Regions from separate parts of the Rhizobium sp. B21/90 genome, predicted to be linked through region 3. Evidence: predicted binding sites of a transcription regulator. Region 3 holds the regulator's gene; each other region holds the start of a gene.
The links. The regulator LexA, encoded in region 3, represses DNA repair genes until DNA is damaged. The targets are predictions, from matches to a motif close to TGTTCNNNNTGTGTTCNG.

Region 1 (4,938 bases), 1.8 Mb from region 3:
CACTTGTGCCAGAAAGATCCACTCTCGGGTGCCGGTGAAGGGAGCGGGTGGTGCCCGGAAAAGGCACAAAAAAGCCGGGCAACTGGCCCGGCTTGGATATATCTGCTTCTAAACGATCAGGCCCAGGGATGGGCGACGGCGTTGGACTTTTCGAAGCGGTCGATAGCCGCTCCCTTTTCCAGCGTCAGGCCGATGTCGTCGAGGCCGTTCAGCAGGCAATGGCGCTTGAAGGGGTCAAGATCGAAGGTGATCGAGCCGCCGTCAGGACCGGTGATTGCCATGTTTTCGAGATCGACCGTCAGGACAGCATTGGAGCCACGCGAAGCGTCGTCCATCAGCTTTTCCAAGTCTTCCGGCGAAACCGTGATCGGTAGAATGCCGTTCTTGAAACAGTTGTTGTAGAAGATGTCGGCAAAGCTAGTGGAAATGACGCATCGAATACCGAAATCGAGCAGGGCCCAGGGAGCATGCTCGCGCGACGAGCCGCAGCCGAAGTTATCGCCGGCAACCAGGATCTTGGCGTTCTGATAGGCTGGCTTGTTCAGCACGAAATCCGGATTCGGCGTACCGTCATCCCGGTAGCGAGCCTCGGCAAACAGGCCGACGCCGAGGCCGGTGCGTTTGATAGTCTTCAGATAATCCTTCGGGATGATCATGTCGGTATCGACATTTACGACCGGGAGAGGTGCCGCGACACCCGTCAGCTTCACGAACTTGTCCATGGAAATTCCTGCCTACGATTTCGCCGCATCAACGAATTTTCCAGCCAATAGAGCAAATTGGGCAGGAAATGAAGAAAAATATCGTGAAGATTTCGCCACGCTATGACGAGAGGGTGATGGCGAGAGTGGACGAGGGAGCGTCAGCGATCAGAGATCGATAATTGTGCCGCGGCCGTCGTTCCATATACGCATCGGCTTTGCGCCATTTGCGGTGGCGCGAACAGGCACCGGCTTGGCGCGGGTCGATAGCACGCGAACAGCGAGGAAGACGGTCAGAATAGCAGCAAAGACCAGCGTCAGGGAAACTGTGAGTAGGGCCAGGCCTGCAAAGATTGCGACGCCTGTGAGGGCAAGAAACAGCGAACGGATATTCTTCATGGCTTTGGGACCCTTTCTCTGCAGCCAATGTGGCCCCAGACCCGCTGCTATGCAAGAGGAGAGTGGCTTTTTGTTGTCTTGCCTGCTGCGACAAAGATTGGCAGAAGTCGTCTATGAGCCGTTCTCCGCACACCCGTTCCGCGCGCCTTCGCCGTTCCGTCCTCAGCGTGCCGGCGATCAACCGCCGGGCGCTCGAGAAAATCCACGATCTCGATTGCGATGCGGTGATCTTCGATCTGGAAGATTCCGTTGCCCCGGAGCGTAAAGCAGAAGCGCGGGACAATCTGCGTGCCTTCTTCGCCGGGCCTAAACCTCCCGGCAAGGAACTGATCATCCGGATCAACGGGCTCGATTCCGTGTTCGGCAAGGCCGACCTGGACCTCGTACTGGCGCTACAGCCCGATGCGGTGTTGCTGCCCAAGGTCGACGAACCGCAGGACATCATGGCGGTCGGCGACCGGCTGGCCGATGCCGACGCGCCGGAGGAGCTGCGCATCTGGGCAATGATCGAGACGCCAAGGGGCATTCTCAATGTTGCCGCCCTTGCCGAATTCGGCCGGACAGGCGGTTCCAGGCTCGATTGCTTCGTCGTCGGACTGAACGATCTGCGCAAGGAAACCGGCGTTCCGGCACTGCCAGGACGGACTTACCTGGTGCCTTGGCTGATGCAGGTGGTGCTGGCCGTGCGCGCCTACGGGCTCGACGCGATCGATAGCGTTTTCAACGATTTCAAGAATTTGTCCGCATTCGCCGATGAATGCGCCCAAGGTCGGGCCATGGGGTTTGGCGGCAAGATGCTGATCCACCCGGCCCAGATCGATGGCGCCAACCGTCACTTCGGCCCCAACGAGGCCGCTGTCGCGCAGGCGCGGAAAATCATTGCTGCCTTCGCCGAGCCGGCCGCCGCCGGGCTCAACGTCATCGATCTCGAGGGGCAGATGGTCGAGCGGCTGCATCTTGTCGAGGCGGAGGGACTGGTCCATAAAGCCGATCTCATTGCAGACCGAAAGACGTCGTCATGAAACTCTATCGCTTTCTCACCGGCCCGGACGATTCCGCCTTCTGTCACAAGGTATCGGCGGCCCTTTCCAAGGGCTGGGTGCTGTTGGGTTCGCCGACCTATGCCTTCAATGCCGCAACCGGCGTCATGCAGTGCGGCCAGGCCGTCGTAAAGGACGTTCCGGGCAAGGATTACGATCCAGAGATGAAGCTCTCGGAGCAGTAGAGCGGGCGTCAGCGATCCGTGGCTTCTTCGGCGCTGGCCTCGATGCGTTCCATATCGTCATCGCTGAGGCCGAAATGGTGGCCGATTTCGTGGATCAGGACGTGGGTAATGATATCGCCCAGCGTCTCGTCGTTCTCGGCCCAGTAATCGATGATAGGCCTGCGATAGAGGCGGATGCGATTGGGCATCTCGCCGGTCTCGACCGTAAAGCGCTCGGAAATGCCGCGGCCTTCGAACAGGCCGAGCAGGTCGAAGGGCGTTTCCAGGGCCATGTCATCGAAGATCTCGTCATCCGGGAAATCCTCGACCTCGATCGACAGGTTGCCGGTTAGAGCACGGAATTCCTCCGGCAGATGGCCGTAGGCTTCGGCAGCGAGCGACTCGAATGCGCTGATTGTCGGCGCGTGGCGGTCACGCCAATCGTCGCTCTGGTCAATGCGGGCCATGATCTCATTCCCTTCTTTCGGCCCATATAGAGGCTTTGGGGAAATTTTTCGAGAGCCAATTCAAGGCAGGAATAAATTCACAGAGAATCCCTGTTGACTCTTCTTTAGCGCTCTGGAATCTATAAGAACATAACAGGAACAATACACTCAGGAGCTAACGTCCATGGCTAGCAATGCCGTGGCGCGGGAGACGCTTTTTGCCCTGCGCGAAACCATCGCCCGTCTGGAAGGCAAGCCCGTGCCAGCCCTTTCGGCGGCCGAGCACGATCGCCTGGGCAACGAAAGTGCTGTCTCGGGCAGGGTCCCTTCCGGGGGGAAGACGCTGCTCTCGAGCGGTGTTGCGGATCTCGATGCGGCGCTCAAGGGGGGCTTTCCCCTCAATGCGTTGACCGAAATACGCTCTTCCAGCCTTCGCGATGCAGGGGCTGCGACCGGCTTCGTGCTGGCTTTAGCCGCAAGGCTCAGGGCGCGCGACAACCATGCCGGTGTCTCGCCGGTCCTCTGGATCGGCGAGACGATGGTAATGCTGGAAGCAGGCCTGCCCTATGCCCTGGGCCTTCAGGATTTCGGCGTCATGCCACGCGGCTTCCTGCACGCGGCGCCGCGAAAACTCGAAGAGGCGCTGTGGCTGGCGGAGGAGGCGCTTGCCAGTGCCGTCTTTACCCTCGTCGTGCTCGAGGTGCGCGGCAATCCCGCCCATTTCGGCCTGACGGAAAGTCGCCGGCTGAGCCTGCGGGCCAAGGCTGCCGGGCGACCGTTGTTTGTCCTCAGGCAAGCCGGGCTGGAAGAGGCCAGCAGCGCCCTTCTGCGCCTTCATATCGAACCCGCGCCGGCGTCGGCGCGGCCTTTGCCGGACGGATCGATGCTGGGCGGCAGCATCGGAAACCCGTCCTTCCGTCTCACCCTGGAAAAGAGCCGCAACCCGGCTCCCCTGTCATTTGTCCTCGAATGGAATGCCCATGACCGCCAATTTTTCCCTGTCAACCGGCAGCCTACCGCTGTCGAACGGCCAGCAGCGCATTCTGGCCCTCACGTTTCCCCGGCTGTCGACAGATCGGATCGCCCGCAAGCGCTGGGGTCTGTCGTGGCGTACCACCGGGCGTCCTGAGACGCCGCCGCTGGTTTGCGCCGGACGGGTGAAAAATGCCATGCGGCTGACAGCCCTGGAAGCAGCGGCCGAGGGCATCGGTCTGAAGGCTGGCCAGGGCGTCGCCGAAGCACGGGCAATCTGTCCCGACCTCGATGTGGTCGAGGACGATGATGCGGCCGACCGGCGACTGCTGGAGGCGATGGCAGACTGGTGCGACCGCTATACACCGCTGGTCTCGCTGGATGGTCGTGACGGCCTGTTCCTCGATATTACCGGCTGCGCCCATCTTTTCGGGGGTGAGCGGGCACTGCTGAAGGATGTGCTGCACCGGCTGTTTCATCTCGGTCTGGAGGTGCGGGGCGCCATTTCATCTTCCCCGGGCCTCTCCTGGGCCGTCGCACGCTTTGGCCGCAGCGGCATTGTCGAAGCGGATGAGATGGAGACTGTGCTCGCGCCATTGCCCGTGGCGTCGCTCAGGCTCGACGGACCGACCGTCGCCGCCCTGCAGAAGCTCGGCCTGAAGCAGGTCGGCGATATCATCGCTGCCGCCCGGGCGCCACTGGCACGACGGTTCGGTGCGCATCTGCTTTTGCGCCTTGATCAGGCGCTGGGCCTTGACGAGGAGCCGATTTCGCCGCGACGTCCGGTGGCCAGCCTTTCTGCCGAACGGCGCCTCATCGAGCCGGTTCAGGCCGAGGAAGATATCCTGCTGCTGGCAGGCCAGCTTGGGGCTGCCCTGAAGCCGGGGTTGGAAGCCCGTGGTATCGGCGGTCGGCTGTTCGAACTGCTGCTGTTCAGGGTCGACGGTGCCGTGTTTCGGATTTCGGCCGGTGCGTCGAAGCCGCTGCGCGAGCCGAAACGCATTGCCGCGCTGTTTTCAGAGCGTATCAAGGCCGTGCATGACGATCTCGATGCCGGCTTCGGTTACGAGATTGTCCGGCTGAACGTGCTGCAGCACGAAGTTTTCGATGCGCTTCAGGCGGATTTTACTGTCGATGGACCATCGGAGCAGTCGCTTTCCGCCTTTGTCGATCAGGTCGCAGCCCGGCTCGGGCGGGCCTGTCTGCAGGCACTGGA
Region 2 (4,938 bases), 220 kb from region 3:
ATAGCCCGGCGCCGTGCCGAGCGTCGCCAGCCGCATGTCGAGCCCTTCGACAGCCTGGGCCCGCAATTCAAGCGCCTCGGCGCGTTCGGCCTCCTTCGGATCATCGCTGGCACCGGTAAAGCGCGGCAGGATCGGCTTGCGGGTCTGCAGTACGAAGGCACAGCGCTCGGCGATCTCGACGGTGTTAGCCAGCGCCTCCGGCAGATCGGCAAACAGCTTCGCCATCTCGGCGCGGCTTTTCAGATAGTGGTCCGGTGTCAGGCGAAACCGGCTGTCGTCCGAGACGATCGCATTATGGGCGACGGCCATCAGCGCATCATGGGCATCATAGTCGTCGCGGGTCGGAAAGAAGGCCTCGTTGGTGGCGACCAGCGGCAATTCGTGCTCGTAGGCGAGTGAAATCATGCGTTGTTCGTGGCGGCGATCATAGGTGCCGTGGCGCTGCAACTCGACATAGAGCCGGTCGCCGAAAAGCGCCTTCAGGCGCAGCAGCCTCGCCACCGCCTTCTGCGGATGGCCTTCCTTGATTTCGATATCGACGGGCCCACCAACGGAGCCGGACAGCGCGATCAGGCCGTCGGTACCGATCTCCTCCAGCCAGGACGCCTTGACGTGCACAGCTTGACTATTGTCGCCGCCGAGATAGGCGCGGCTGACGAGATCGACCATGCGCTCGTAGCCGGCGTCGCTAGCCGCAAGAAGCACGATGGCAGGCAGCTTGGCGAGCCCCTGCTGGCCGTTGCGCTTCTCGCCCTCGACGGCATCTTCCATGTCGATCGAAACCTGGCAGCCGATGATCGGCTGCAGACCCTCGTCCATTGCCTTCTGGGAGAACTCGAGCGCGATAAACAGGTTATTGGTATCGGTGATCGCCAGAGCCGGCTGGCTGTCGCTTGAAGCCTTGGCGAGGATCTTCTTAAGCGGCAAAGCGCCTTCTAGAAGCGAATATGCCGAATGCACACGCAGGTGCACGAACTCCGGCGACGATCCAGAATGTCCGCCCTGCCTGTCAGTTGCCTCTGCCATGATAAGCCCTTCCGCATGCCCGAATGAATCGGTCCTATTGTCGGCATAGCGGCTGGCAAAGTCCAGAACAACTCAGGTCGGCAAGACCACGTGGCGGTGGTCGTACCCGAAAACTTACATCGCCATGACGATGATCGACAGGCTGGTGACGAACATGACGATGGAGGCGAAAGCGGCGACGTCTCGAATAATATCGGTCATTGGGCCTCTCCGGTGTTGTTATGTTCCTTATATGTTCCCTTTATATTCACCTGTCAACAGTATTTTCTGCGAGCTTGATTCAAATGCCGCCATGCTAGGCCCCATGACTGGGACGCGCACCGACGCCATGCTATGAGCGTGCGTGGAGGAGATGATTATGAAAAATTTGGCCTTGGCGCTGCTCAGTGCCGCCTTATGCGTGTCGAGTGCGTTTGCCGGCGATATCGGGCCGGGAAAGATCATCGGAGCTGCGATCGGCGACTGGAACAGGGACGGCAATGCTGACCTCGCCCTGCTCATCGCCCCTGAGGAAGACGGCGACGACATCGGCATCTACATCTACCTGCGCGACAAGGAGCATCTTCTTCTACATCTCGCCGCAGCAGCACCGAACAAGGTATCCGGCAATACCAGTCTCGACGGTATGTTCGGCCGGGACCCGGGCATATCAGCGCTGCCCAACGGATCGATCTCCGTCCATTCGGAAAACAGCGGTGGCGGACGCGACCGCTGGGAGCAGACGCTGACGATCGCCTATCGCAACGCGACATTCGTCGTCGCCGGCTTCACCTACACGCATCACGACACGCTGGATCCCGAAAGCAGCGGCACTTGCGACTATAATGTGCTCAGCGGCAAGGTCAGCAGCGGTGGCAAGGAACGCAAAGTCGACGCGAGGACAGCCGCAGTTGCCGACTGGGCGGATCAAACCGCCATGGACGCGTGTGGCATCCGCGATGAATGAGCGTCGGGACAATTACAGCGCCTGCAGTCAGATGCCTTTGTTCTTATTTTGTTCTTTACATGGCCGCGTGAAAATGCAACCCTGAGAATGCATCCTGGGGGAGAAGTTATGGATCCGGCGCTGCTGAATGACTTTATCGTCGTGGCGAAATCGCAGACTTATGTGGCCGATGCGGCGAAACTATCTTCCTGTCGTCCGGGGTCTCACGACATCGGCTATGAGCGCGGTCGGTGGCGTTATCTCGACAGCTATTTTGGAGGCTCCGATTTTGCCGGCCAGGAGGTGGCGTGGTTATCAGGCAAGCCCGTCTGGGCAATGAATTATTTCGGGAAGATCATCGAGCCCGCACTGATCGATGCAGTGAAGGCAGGCTGCGTCATCAAGGCAGCGTTGCGGCATCTGTATGTCGAGGAGAAGCGGTTCCTCGGTGGGTTGCAGTTCGACCATGACTTCGGTCGCTACACGGACGAGAGTAGCGGTGATTGCACCCATTTCAGCGGGCGCGAGCATATCATCGTAGACGGCCGCACCGCCTATGAACTCGATTATCGCGGCGGCCTCATCGTGCCTTGACCGGCACGACGATCAGAATTCGACGACCTTGCCGCCCGAGATTGTAACGCGACGGTCCATGCGGGCAGCGAGATCGTGATTGTGGGTGGCAATCATCGCCGCCAGACCAGATTGGCGCACCAGCGCCTCCAGGGCATCGAAGACGTAGTGGGCGGTGCCGGGGTCGAGATTGCCCGTCGGTTCGTCGGCGAGAAGCACCAGTGGCGCATTGGCGACGGCACGGGCGATGGCGACGCGCTGCTGTTCGCCGCCGGAGAGTTCGGCTGGGCGGTGCTCGCCGCGATGGCCGACGCGCATGTAATCGAGCAGTTGGCTTGCCCTGACCCGGGCTTCCTTCTGCGTCAGTCCGGCGATCATCTGCGGCATCATGACGTTCTCGATGGCCGAGAATTCAGGCAGCAGGTGGTGGAACTGGTAGACGAAGCCAATGTCGTTGCGACGGATGGCCGTGCGCTTCTCGTCGGTGAGGTTGTTGCAGGGATTGCCGTTGATCGTCACATCGCCAGCATCCGGCTGCTCGAGCAGGCCGGCGACGTGCAGCAGCGTTGACTTGCCGGTGCCGGACGGGGCGACGAGCGCAACGATTTCGCCGCGATGGAGCGCGAAATCTGCGTCCTTCAGGATAGAGAGCATGGTCTCGCCCTCGCCATAGTGGCGATCGATGCCGGTCAGCTGAAGCACGACGTTGGATTTCATGGAGATGCTGGCATCCTTATTCATAGCGCAGCGCCTGGACCGGATCGAGCCGCGAGGCTCGCCAGGCGGGGAAGATCGTGGCGAGGAAAGACAGACCAAGCGCCATGACGACGACGGTGACAGTTTCGCTGAGGTTCATCTCCGCCGGCAGCTTGCTCAGGAAATACAGCTGCGGATCGAACAGGACGGTACCGGATACCCAGGAGAAAAATTTGCGAATGGATTCGATATTGATGCAAACGAGAACGCCGAGCGCGACGCCACCAAAAGTGCCGACGATACCGATGGCTGCCCCGGTCATGAAGAATATCCGCATGATGGAGCCGGATGTCGCCCCCATCGTCCTGAGAATGGCGATGTCGCTGCCCTTGTCTTTCACTAGCATGATCAGGCCGGAGATGATGTTCAGCGCCGCGACCAGCACGATCATCGTCAGGATCATGAACATGACGTTGCGCTCGACCTGGAGTGCCGAGAAGAAAGTCTCGTTGCGGGCGCGCCAGTCGGTGAGATAGACCTGCCGTCCGGCTGCAGCCTCAATCAAAGGCTTGATGGTATCGACATCGTCGGGCTTGGTGACGAAGATCTCGATGGATTGGACGATGCCGGGCGAGTTGAAATAAAGCTGCGCCTCTTCGAGCGGCATGAAGACGATAGAGGAATCGTATTCGGACATGCCGATCTCGAAGATACCGGACACCGTGTAGGATTTGACGCGCGGGTTGACGCCGAATGGCGTGACGTCGCCGTCGGGGGCAATGAGAGTGATCTGGTCGCCGGCGGCCAGACCCAGCTGCTGCGCCATGCGCGAGCCGATCAGCACACCGGTGCCGGCGGCAAAGCCCACCATGTCACCGTTCTTTATGTTGCCGGAGACGGTCTTCAGCTTCTCAAGATCCTCGGCACGAATACCGCGGATCAGCGCGCCGCTACCGACGCCACCCCGGCCGGAGGCGAGCGTTTCGCCCTCCACCAGCGGCAGGGCCATGGTCACGCCGGGAACGGCCGCAAACTTCTTGGCAAGTGCCGCGTAGTCGTTCAACGGAGTGTCGATAGGCTGGACGATGACATGGCCGTTAAGGCCGAGGATACGGGAAATCAGTTCGGTGCGGAAACCGTTCATGACCGCCATCACGATGATCAGCGTCGCGACGCCGAGCATGATGCCAATGAAGGAAAAGCCCGCAATCACCGAGATATAGGCTTCCTTGCGCCGGGCGCGCAGGTAGCGCCAGGCAACGAGCCGTTCGAATGCAGAAAATGCACGCGACGGCGAGCGAGCGCCAGACGTCTTTTCCTGTTTGGCCACTGCTGCGCCGCTTACCGCCATACCCTGTCGTCCTTCGCTCAGCCCAGAAGCCGGTTGATTGCAGCGTCCATGGTCATGGTCTCGCGCGCACCGGTCTTGCGATCCTTGACCTCCACCTCGCCCGACGCAACGGAGCGTGGACCGACGATGATCTGCAGCGGCACGCCGATCAGGTCTGCCGTCGCGAATTTCGTGCCGGCCCGGTCGTCGCGGTCATCGAGGAGGATGTCCCTGCCCGCCTTGGTAAGCGTCGAATAAAGCTTTTCGCAGGCAGAATCACAGGCTTCGTCACCCGCCTTCATGTTGATGATGATGGCATCGAAGGGAGATACGGATGCTGGCCAGATGATTCCGTTTTCATCGTGCGACGCTTCGATGATGGCAGGCA
Region 3 (4,938 bases):
GCGAGCGGGGCTGACTGGCGAATGGCAGAGTTGGACGCGCGCGAGAGGCAAGGTCATCGCCAGGTATTTCTCGGCCTCGCCGAGCGTTCGCGCGCTACTGTCAACGCCGTTGCCAAGCTTGGACGGATGCCTGCCCGCACGCAACACGCCGTGCCGTGGCCGAAGCGCGCTGCCCTTTCGCTCAACGGGTGGCGAATCGCAACCGCGGGGATGATTGCCGAAGAGGCCGCCCACGGTCGCGCAATGCTGTTTGCGCCCGTCTACATCGGCTGCGGAGCCATAATCTGGTTCGAGCTTCCGGGCAATCCGCCGGTGACGGGCATTGCGGCGGTCTTCCTGGTGCTCGCCGCCGTCTGCCTCCTGAAACACAATCTGAGCCCAACGTTGCGGCATCTGGCGTTCGCAGCGGCGCTGGGCCTGCTCGGCATGCTTCTCGCTGAATGGGAGACATGGCGAGCGTCGACGATCATGCTGGACTCGCCCGTGACTACCACCATCACCGGTCAGGTTCAGCGCCGCGAAGTGGACGACAAAGGGCGGTGGCGCTACGTGCTGGATCTGCTGGCGACAGACGCGCCTGTCGTTCGGCGGCCACCGGAGCAGATATCCCTTCTCGTGCGCGGCCAGGATGTACCGTTCGAACTCGGAGATGTGGTTGAGGGCAGGGCCCGGTTGAGCCCGCCAGCCGGCCCGGCGCTGCCCGGCCTCCACGATTTTGCCTTCACTGCCTATTTCGAAGGCACCGGTGCCAACGGTTTCTTCTACGGTACGCCGCAACTGATGATGGCCAGCGTCGATGACACCAGCGAGCGAACGACGCTCCAAAGGACCGACCGCTGGCTGACTGGGCTGCGCGGCCATATCGGCGACCGAATCCGCTCGATCCTGCCCGGCGACACCGGCGCCTTCGCGGCTTCGCTGGTCAACGACGAACGTCGGGCGATTTCGCCTGAAACGACGGATGCCCTAAGAGTGTCCGGCCTCGCTCATATCATTGCCATCTCGGGACTGAATATGGCTTTGTCGGCCGGTATCTTCTATGTCGGCCTCCGGCATGCACTGAGCCTGTTTCCCGGATTGGCGCAGGCTTTTCCGACCAAGAAAATTGCAGCCATCGGTGCGCTGATCACCGTCACCGCCTATTATTTCATTTCCGGCTTCGGTGTATCGGCCGAACGGGCCTTCATCATGATGGCGATCATGCTGGTCGCGGTGCTGTTCGACAGACCATCCTTCAGCCTGCGCAATGTCGCCCTTTCGGCTATCGCCATTCTAGTGCTCTCGCCGTCGCAGATCCTCGGCCCGAGTTTCCAGATGTCCTATGCGGCGACCATCGCCCTTGTATCCGGCTATTCGCTATGGAAGCGACGTCCGCCCCGCGAGCGGCGGTTTGCTGCTTTCCGGGCACCGATGCCGGTGCTGGCGGTCAGCCGCTTCTTCACCGGCATCGCCATGACGTCGTTCATCGGCGGCGCGTCGACGGCAATCTTCTCGATCGAACACTTTCACCGGCTGGCGACCTATGGCCTCGTTGCCAATCTCGCCGCCATGCCGGTGGTGTCATTCATCGTCATGCCGGTCGGCATGCTTGCCATGCTGATGATGCCCTTCGGCCTCGACGGCGTGTTCTGGCTTGTCACCGGTTGGGGACTTGATATCGTCATGGTCATCGCAAAGACGGTGGCTGCATGGGGCGGCAATGTGCCCTTCGCGCGCCTGCCTAGCGGACTTTTCCCGACCATCATTGCCGGCTTCATGCTGATGACGGTGCTGCGAACGCCCATGCGCCATGCCGGCGCGTTGCTGATTGCGGCCTCGGTGACTTTTGCCGCCTTCCAACCGTCTCTCCAGAAATCGGAACTGCTGATTTCGGAGGATGGCGAACTGGTCGCCATGTTCCGGCAGGGGAGACTCGAGCGCAATCGTGAGCGCCCCCCGGATTTCATCTATCAGCAATGGCAGCGAGCCCTGCCGGTGTCAGAGGATACGCCGCCGCAAATGCTGCCGCCGGACAACTCGACCCCGCCCCATTCCGTTCGTGGCCGCCCCTCGACCCGTATGGATGCGGAGCATCAGGCCACATTGCGATCAGCAATGGAAACTGCTCTGGACAATGCGGTCGACGGCGGGTTTGCCTGCCATGGTCGCGATTGGTGCGTTGCCATGCTCGAGACGGGCGCGATGCTGGTGACTATCTCCGATGCGGCTTATCTGGGGCCGGCCTGCGATACCGCCGACATTGTCATCACGCCGGTCAAACTTCGCCTTGATCTCTGTCGGTCCGGTGCAGTGCTCTACACCGGCGCATCGCTACGCAAAACAGGTTCCATCGAGGTCAACTTGATATCTCCTGAGCCAAAGTTCATCACCGCGTTCAGCGCCCTTGACCGTCCATGGGAGAGGCATCGAGCCTATGACTGGCGAAAGCCGGCCTTCACCGGTACCGATGCCACGTCACCGGTCAGTGATACCGGCGGATAAGTCCGACAAGTCGCCCCTGGATCTTTACCCTGTCCGGGCCGAAGATGCGGGTCTCGTAAGCCGGATTGGCTGCCTCGAGTGCAATGGAGGCACCCTTGCGCCTAAAGCGCTTGAGCGTTGCTTCCTCGTCATCGACGAGGGCGACAATAATGTCGCCGGGGCTCGCCGTACTGGCATTGCGGATGATGACCGTATCGCCGTCGAAGATGCCGGCCTCGATCATCGAATCGCCTCGCACTTCGAGCGCGTAATGCTCGCCGGCGCCGACCATATCGGCGGGGACCATGATGTCGTGGGTGTTGTTCTGGATCGCGGCGATGGGAACACCGGCGGCGATGCGGCCCATGACCGGCAGCGAGACGGAGCCGCTGCGGTCGTCGACTGCGGGCTTTGTCGGCGCTGCGGCGACCGCCGGCGTCTTGCCAAGGCTGCCTTCGATGACGCTCGGCGAAAAGCCGCGCCGTGGCTGCGCATTCGGGTTATAGGCCTCGGGAAGCTTGATGACCTCGATGGCACGCGCCCGGTTCGGCAGGCGGCGAATGAAGCCGCGTTCCTCCAGTGCCGTGATCAGCCTATGGATACCCGATTTCGACGCCAGATCCAGCGCGTCCTTCATTTCATCGAAAGAAGGCGGCACGCCGGACTCTTTCATTCGTTCGTGAATGAAGAGAAGCAGTTCCTGTTGCTTGCGCGTCAACATCGTTTTTCGTGCTCCAAGTGCGAAACAAAGCCAGAACGGACACTATATGTTCCATATGTGTTCCGCAAGTGACTAAATCTTTGTGAACGCCGTTGGAATAATCGCATTTTTGGAAGATCATGTCGCGCTGCCGTCGCTGACGGCTTCGCAGGGTGGAGACAAACCATGACAGCAGCCTATCCAATCGACCATCTGGTCCTGCCGACCTGCGATATAGCCTCTGCGCGCCAGCGGCTGAGCAAGCTTGGCTTCACTGTCGCTGCCGATGCACGGCATCCCTTTGGTACTGAAAATGCTTGCGTTTTCTTCGCCGACAAGACCTATCTCGAGCCACTCGGCATTGCCAGTCTCTCGGAGTGCGAGGCGTCGGCGCTGGCCGGCAATGTCTTCGTCGCGCGCGACCAGGCTTTCCGGTTTCGCGTCGGCGACGATGGTTTTTCCTCCATTGCCTTCGCAACCGGCAATGCTGAAAGCGACCAGCAGCGCTTTCGCGACCGCGGGGTCTCGGCCGGCAAGATCCTCGAGTTCGAAAGGCCGATGCGCATGCCGGACGGGTCCGAATCGATTGCCGGCTTTCGCCTTGCTTTCGCCGCAGATTTGCGTGCCCCGGATTTCTTCGTTTTCACCTGCGAGCGCATTAATGCGATGCCGACGGATCGCAGCGCGCTGGAGAGGCATCCGAACGGCGTTCTCGGCATTTCGCGCATTGTGCTGTCCTGCGCCAGCCCGGAGGCGTTTTCCGGGCTCATCAGCCAAGTTGGCAATGGTGCCGCAATCGCTCCGCATTCCTTTGGCATCACAGCATCGGCAGCCAATGTGGAAATCGACATCTTGAGCGGCGAGGGGATGGAGGCCTTCTATGAGGCGGCGCCATCCGGTGAAGATGCGGGCCTGCGGGGGCGGGCAATCGTCTTTGCGGTTCGCGATCTTTCCGTGACAGAAGCGCATTTGGCTGGTAACGGCGTGACCTACACACGCAAGAGCAACACTATTCTGGTGAAGGCCGCTCCCGGGCAGGGGGCATTGTTTGCCTTCGAGGAGACAGCATGAGCCATTCGACAAATTCGGACGTGGTCGCCGGCGAAGGCCCCGGCAAGGTCACTTTCTCCAACAGCAAGCGCCTCTCGCTGATTGCCGGTCCCTGCCAGATGGAGAGCCGCGATCATGCCTTCACGATAGCCGGCAAGCTCAAGGAACTCTGCGCCTCGCTTGGCATCGGGCTCGTCTACAAGTCGTCCTTCGACAAGGCCAACCGCACATCCCTGTCCGCCCAGCGTGGCCTTGGGCTGGAAGCGGCTCTGGAGATCTTCGGCGAGCTGAAGAAGGAATACGGTTTCCCGGTGCTCACCGACATCCACACGGAGGAGCAGTGCGCCCTTGTCGCCAAGACCGTGGATGTCCTGCAGATCCCGGCCTTCCTGTCACGCCAGACCGATCTTCTGGTCGCTGCCGCCAGGACCGGCCGCATCATCAACGTCAAGAAGGGTCAGTTCCTCGCCCCCTGGGACATGAAGAACGTGCTGGCCAAGCTTAACGACAGCGGTAACCCGAACATCCTGCTCTGTGAACGCGGCGCATCCTTCGGCTACAACACGCTGGTCTCCGACATGCGCTCGCTGCCGATCATGGCGGCGATGGGCGCTCCGGTGATCTTCGATGCTACCCACTCCGTGCAGCAGCCCGGCGGCCAGGGCGGGTCCTCCGGGGGCCAGCGCGAATTCGTGGAAACCCTTGCCCGCGCGGCCGTTGCCGTCGGC
Region 4 (4,938 bases), 1.2 Mb from region 3:
CGAGATCGAGGTCAGTTCGGAGCTGACGATCGGCATGATGGTCGTCGACTGGTGGCACGTGACAGATCGCAAGCGCAACGCCCGGTTCATGCGATCGGTCGACGCCAACGGATTTTTTGCGCTGCTTACGGAGCGCTTTGCGCGGATCTGAGAATTCGGAACAGAGTTTAAGGCCGCCGGATTGTCCCGGCGGCCTTTGGTCATTTAGGTGGAGTGCCACCTTTTATAGCACTGCTAAGTTCGTCATAAATTCCGGGCGGAACTACACCAGATTATCCGTGAGACACCGATCAGAGCCTCGCGGCGACCGATTCGGCCAGGGGTATCGATGGCTGAGCTCCGGCTGAAAGGCAGGCGAGGGAGCCGGCGACGGCGGCGCGACGGAGTGCGGCCTCGAAGTCGAGCCCTTGGTCGAGGCTGGCAGCGAAATAGCCGCAAAACGTGTCGCCGGCACCGACCGTGTCGACGGGCTCGATGACGAGGCCCTTGGCGCGCGACAGTACGCCGTCCCTTATGGCAACCACGCCATCGCCACCCAGAGTGACGATCAGCGTCTGCCCGGTTTCCCCATGCAGGCGGGTCATTGCCGCTTCACGATCGGTAGCCGTCATTCCGTCCTGGCCTGCCAGAAGCTCGAATTCCGTTTCGTTGGCGATGACGATGTCGGCTAGCCGCCCGAGCCGTTTGGCATCTGATGTCAGCGGCGCGAGGTTGAGGATCGTCCGGATACCGGCGGCCTTGGCAGCGCCAAGCGCCGCCTCCACCGCATTCCCGGGCACCTCGAGCTGCAGCATGAGGATATCGCCGGCCTTCAGTCCGGCCACCGCAGCAGTGGCGTCTTCGGCGGTGACGGCACCATTCGCAGCGGGCACCACAACAATCACGTTTTCACCGTCGCCGCCGACAAGGATGAGTGCCGTCCCGGTTGGGCCCTCGACATGCTTTACCGCGCCGAGATCGGTGCCGGCTTCTGCCAGCAGCGCCAACGCAGGCTCGGCAAAGCCATCGGTGCCGACAGCGCCGGCCATGCGCACCGTTGCGCCGGCGCGGCGGGCGGCCAGCGCCTGGTTTGCACCCTTGCCGCCGGCAGCCGTTGCAAAGCCGTTGCCGGCAACGGTTTCCCCGGGCTTCGGCAGCCGGTCCGTGGTTGCAACGAGGTCCATGTTGATGGAGCCGAATACTGTGATCATGGGAATGCCTGCTCTGCTGGAATATCGGCGCGACACTGCCGAAGCGCTTAGTCCTCGTCAACCACCCTCAGCTTCAGAAGTCCAGTACGGCTTTCGACTCCGCGTGATGGTTCTGCCGGCTCGCGTACCGCCTCGGAGTGCTCTGTCAGGTCCAGTGCCTCGATCTTCTGGCCGCGCCTCGCAAGCTTCGAGGAGGACGTGGCAATCATCTCGACATCTTTCTGGGCAGCGGAGAAATGTCCCTGGAGTTTGGTGACGCGCTCATCGAGACGACCGAGATCGGCCATCAGCAGCGCCACTTCGCCCTGGATGAGATGCGCCTGCTCACGCATCCGCTGGTCCTTCAGGACAGACTGGATCACCTGGATCGACAGCATCAGCAGGGACGGGGAGACGATGACGATCTGCGCGCGGTGCGCTTTCTGGATAACACCCTCGAACTTTTCGTGAATCTCGGCAAAGATCGATTCCGATGGTACGAAGAGAAAGGCAGTGTCCTGGGTCTCGCCCTGGATCAGATATTTTTCGGAGATATCGCGGATGTGGACTTCCATGTCGCGGCGAAACTGCTGGCCGGCGATGCGTACCATTTCCGGGCTGGAGGCCGCGCGGATGGCGTTCCAGGCTTCCAGCGGGAATTTTGCATCGACCACCAGCGGCGGCAGTCCGTTTGGCATATGGATGATGCAATCGGGCCGCGACCCGTTGGACAGCGTGTGCTGGAAGGCATAGGCGCCGAACGGCAGGCCGTCGGCAACGATGGTCTCCATCCGTGCCTGGCCGAAGGCGCCGCGCGTCTGCTTGTTGGACAGGATCGCCTGCAGCCCGACGACATCCTTTGCAAGCGACTGGATATTGGACTGTGCGGCATCGATGACCCCGAGCCGTTCCTGCAGTTTCTGCAGGTTTTCATGCGTCGATTTTGTCTGTTCGTTGAGCGTGCTGGTCACCCGGTGCGACATCCCGTCGAGACGCTGGTTGACGGCGTGGTTGAACTCCGCCTGGCGACTGCCGAACACCTCGGTCATCGTCGCCAGACGGCCCTGCATCTCGGCCTGCAGCCGCAGCATCTCCGCCATCCGTTGTTCCGCCTCTGCAGCGCGAAAATCCATCTCGTCGTCGCTCTGCCTTTTGCCGGCACTGCGGACCAGCAGGATCACGATGACAAGAACGAGCAGGCCGACCGCGCCGTACAGCAACTGCACCGTCTGGAAGTCGGAACCAAAAAGGGAGATCGTCATGGCATCCTGGCGATAGTTGGAGATCGCCGGACTATAACGCCAGTCAGGGTAAAAGCCAGATCAAAACGTGAACAATGTAAACTGTCCGTATCGGGCGAAATCTGGGTAACAAAGTTAACGGATGGTCAATGCAAATCGGTCAAGTCTGGCAGATTGCCTTTACCCTGCACGCTTGGCGTGCGGAAGCCTCATTCAGACCGAGATCAAGATGAAAGCTGCGCCCGATACATCCACCCTCAGACAACGCCTGGACTTCATCGAGATCGACGACGCCACCCGCGAGACCCTGCGCGAACTGCGCCCGACGCTGTCGGAGCTTCTCGGCGGCGCGCTCGACAAGCTCTATGCGAAGATGGGCAGGACACCCGCGATTTCCCATTTCTTCCGCGACAAAGCCCACATGGATGGCGCCAAGGCGCGCCAGGAGAGCCACTGGGGACATCTGTCGAATGGCCAATTCGATGCCAATTACGTGGCCGGCGTGACTGCTGTCGGCAAGACCCATGCGCGCATTGGCCTCGATCCCAGCTGGTACATCGGCGGCTACGCCCTGGTGCTGACGGAATTGATGCATGGCATCCTGCACAAGCATTGGCCATCGCGCTTCGGCAAACGCCACGCCCCAGGCTTGTCGAACAAGCTGGCGGCCGTCGTCAAGGCGACTTTCCTCGACATCGACTACGCGATCTCCGTCTATCTCGCCGAACTGGACGAGAAACGCCAGGTCCTGGAGCAGGATCGAACCCGCGCCGAAGCCGATCAGCGCATAGCCATGGAGCATTTGAGCCGCGGCCTCGAATCTCTGTCCAAGGGTGACTTCGAGGCGGTATTGCCGGAGAACCTCCCGGGCGCCTTTCAGAAGATGGCCAGCGACTACAACAACGCGGTAGCGGCTCTCCGCCATTCCATCGGTGGTGTCCGCGCTACGTCCGAAGGGGTGCTGAGCGGCACGGACCTTATGTCGAAGGCGACGGATGACCTTTCCATGCGCACGGCGCAGCAGGCCGCCGGCGTCGAGCAGAGTTCTGCAGCACTGCAGCAGCTGGCCGTCAGCGTCGGCCAGACGGCGTCTAATGCGGCCAGGGCCTCCGTCGCCGTAGGCGAAACCCAGCAGCAGGCGAAAAGCTCGGGCGATCTGGTCAACAGCGCCGTTGCCGCCATGGCTGAAATCGAGAAATCCTCCACCGAAATCTCGAAGATCATCGGCGTCATCGACGAGATCGCCTTCCAGACCAACCTTCTGGCGCTTAACGCCGGCGTCGAGGCAGCCCGGGCCGGCGATGCCGGAAAGGGCTTTGCCGTGGTGGCGCAGGAGGTGCGGCAGCTGGCGCAGCGCTCGGCCAGTGCCGCCAAGGAGATCAAGGACCTGATCTCGCAGAGCTCGACCCAGGTCCACGCCGGCGTCACCATCGTGTCCAGCACCGGCGTCGCTCTTGCGGACATGATCAGCCGGATCGACGGCGTCAACAAGTTTGTCGGCGACATTGCCGCTGCTGCCAAGGATCAGGCAATCGGCGTCGCCGAGGTCAGTGCCGCCGTGCGCAACATGGATACGATAACCCAGCAGAACGCAGCGATGGTCGAACGCACCTCTGCCGAGACACGGCACCTGCGCAATGAGGCGAATACTCTGGTCGCCCTTCTCAGCGGCTTCAAGACGCAAGCCGATATCCGCAATGGCAACATGCAGGGCGAGAAACGTCGGGCGGCCTGAGCGGTCATCAAACATGGCCGCAAAAAACCCGTTTTGCGGCCATGTTCATAATTCCCTCCCAAACAAAGATGGGCTATGGGAGACTTTATGACGATCAAGCCTCTTATCATTCTCCCCGATCCGCTGCTGCGCGTAGTCTCGAAGCCGTTCGAACGCTTCGACGCCGAGACGAAGCGGCTGGCGACCGATATGCTGGACACGATGTACGACGCGCCGGGCATTGGCCTTGCCGCCGTGCAGATGGGTGTCGACCGGCGCATGCTGGTCATCGACCTTTCGCGCGAGGGGGAGGAAAAGACGCCGCTGGTGTTCATCAACCCCGAGATTGTCGCGTCGTCGGAAGAGCGGTCGGTCTATGAGGAGGGCTGTCTCTCCATCCCCGACTACTACGCCGAAGTCGAGCGCCCGGCAGAGGTGACGGTCGAGTATTTCGATGTCGACGGCGTCAAGCAGACCGTCAAGGCCGACGGCCTGCTCGCGACGTGCCTGCAGCACGAGATCGACCACCTGAACGGCGTCCTCTTCATCGACCACATCTCGCGGCTGAAGCGCGAAATGGTCATCAAGAAGTTCACCAAGGCCGCCAAGACCAAGGCGGGCTGAAGCCCAGATTGAAAGTCTTGGCAGCCTCACCTATGATACAGGAGATATCAAGGAGGCGCCTATGGGTAACTTACTGCTGCGTGGCGTAGACCAAGCCTTGAAGATGAGGCTTGAGGAAACTGCGCGCCGCAACGGACGCAGCGTTTCCGAAGAAGCTATCGACCAACTGCAACGAGCATTGCCAACTCCC

Region 1: a site for LexA is predicted at 2,895-2,912, ahead of J5278_RS30845 (ImuA family protein). Genes of this name have one in related genera too.
Region 2: a site for LexA is predicted at 2,011-2,028, ahead of J5278_RS12395 (DUF5680 domain-containing protein). Genes of this name have one in related genera too.
Region 4: a site for LexA is predicted at 2,488-2,505, ahead of J5278_RS17135 (DNA recombination protein RmuC). Genes of this name have one in related genera too.

What each region holds. Positions count from the first base shown of each region.
Region 1 covers NZ_CP072162.1:384,240-389,177, forward strand. Annotated here, with positions in the region: gene leuD (3-isopropylmalate dehydratase small subunit) at 117-722, opposite strand; gene J5278_RS01825 (hypothetical protein) at 870-1,100, opposite strand; gene J5278_RS01830 (CoA ester lyase) at 1,214-2,122, shown strand; gene J5278_RS01835 (DUF1737 domain-containing protein) at 2,119-2,325, shown strand; gene J5278_RS01840 (metallopeptidase family protein) at 2,334-2,771, opposite strand; gene J5278_RS30845 (ImuA family protein) at 2,935-3,879, shown strand; gene J5278_RS01845 (DNA polymerase Y family protein) at 3,920-4,938, shown strand, end outside.
Region 2 covers NZ_CP072162.1:2,585,361-2,590,298, forward strand. Annotated here, with positions in the region: gene dnaE (DNA polymerase III subunit alpha) at 1-1,026, opposite strand, end outside; gene J5278_RS12390 (hypothetical protein) at 1,385-1,972, shown strand; gene J5278_RS12395 (DUF5680 domain-containing protein) at 2,081-2,545, shown strand; gene J5278_RS12400 (ABC transporter ATP-binding protein) at 2,558-3,241, opposite strand; gene J5278_RS12405 (lipoprotein-releasing ABC transporter permease subunit) at 3,258-4,571, opposite strand; gene proS (proline--tRNA ligase) at 4,589-4,938, opposite strand, start outside.
Region 3 covers NZ_CP072162.1:2,367,418-2,372,355, reverse strand. Annotated here, with positions in the region: gene J5278_RS11255 (ComEC/Rec2 family competence protein) at 22-2,481, shown strand; gene lexA (transcriptional repressor LexA) at 2,462-3,181, opposite strand; gene J5278_RS11245 (VOC family protein) at 3,347-4,231, shown strand; gene kdsA (3-deoxy-8-phosphooctulonate synthase) at 4,228-4,938, shown strand, end outside.
Region 4 covers NZ_CP072162.1:3,532,918-3,537,855, reverse strand. Annotated here, with positions in the region: gene J5278_RS17145 (nucleoside hydrolase) at 1-151, shown strand, start outside; gene J5278_RS17140 (ribokinase) at 291-1,190, opposite strand; gene J5278_RS17135 (DNA recombination protein RmuC) at 1,238-2,431, opposite strand; gene J5278_RS17130 (globin-coupled sensor protein) at 2,640-4,145, shown strand; gene def (peptide deformylase) at 4,233-4,748, shown strand; gene J5278_RS17120 (plasmid stabilization protein) at 4,810-4,938, shown strand, end outside.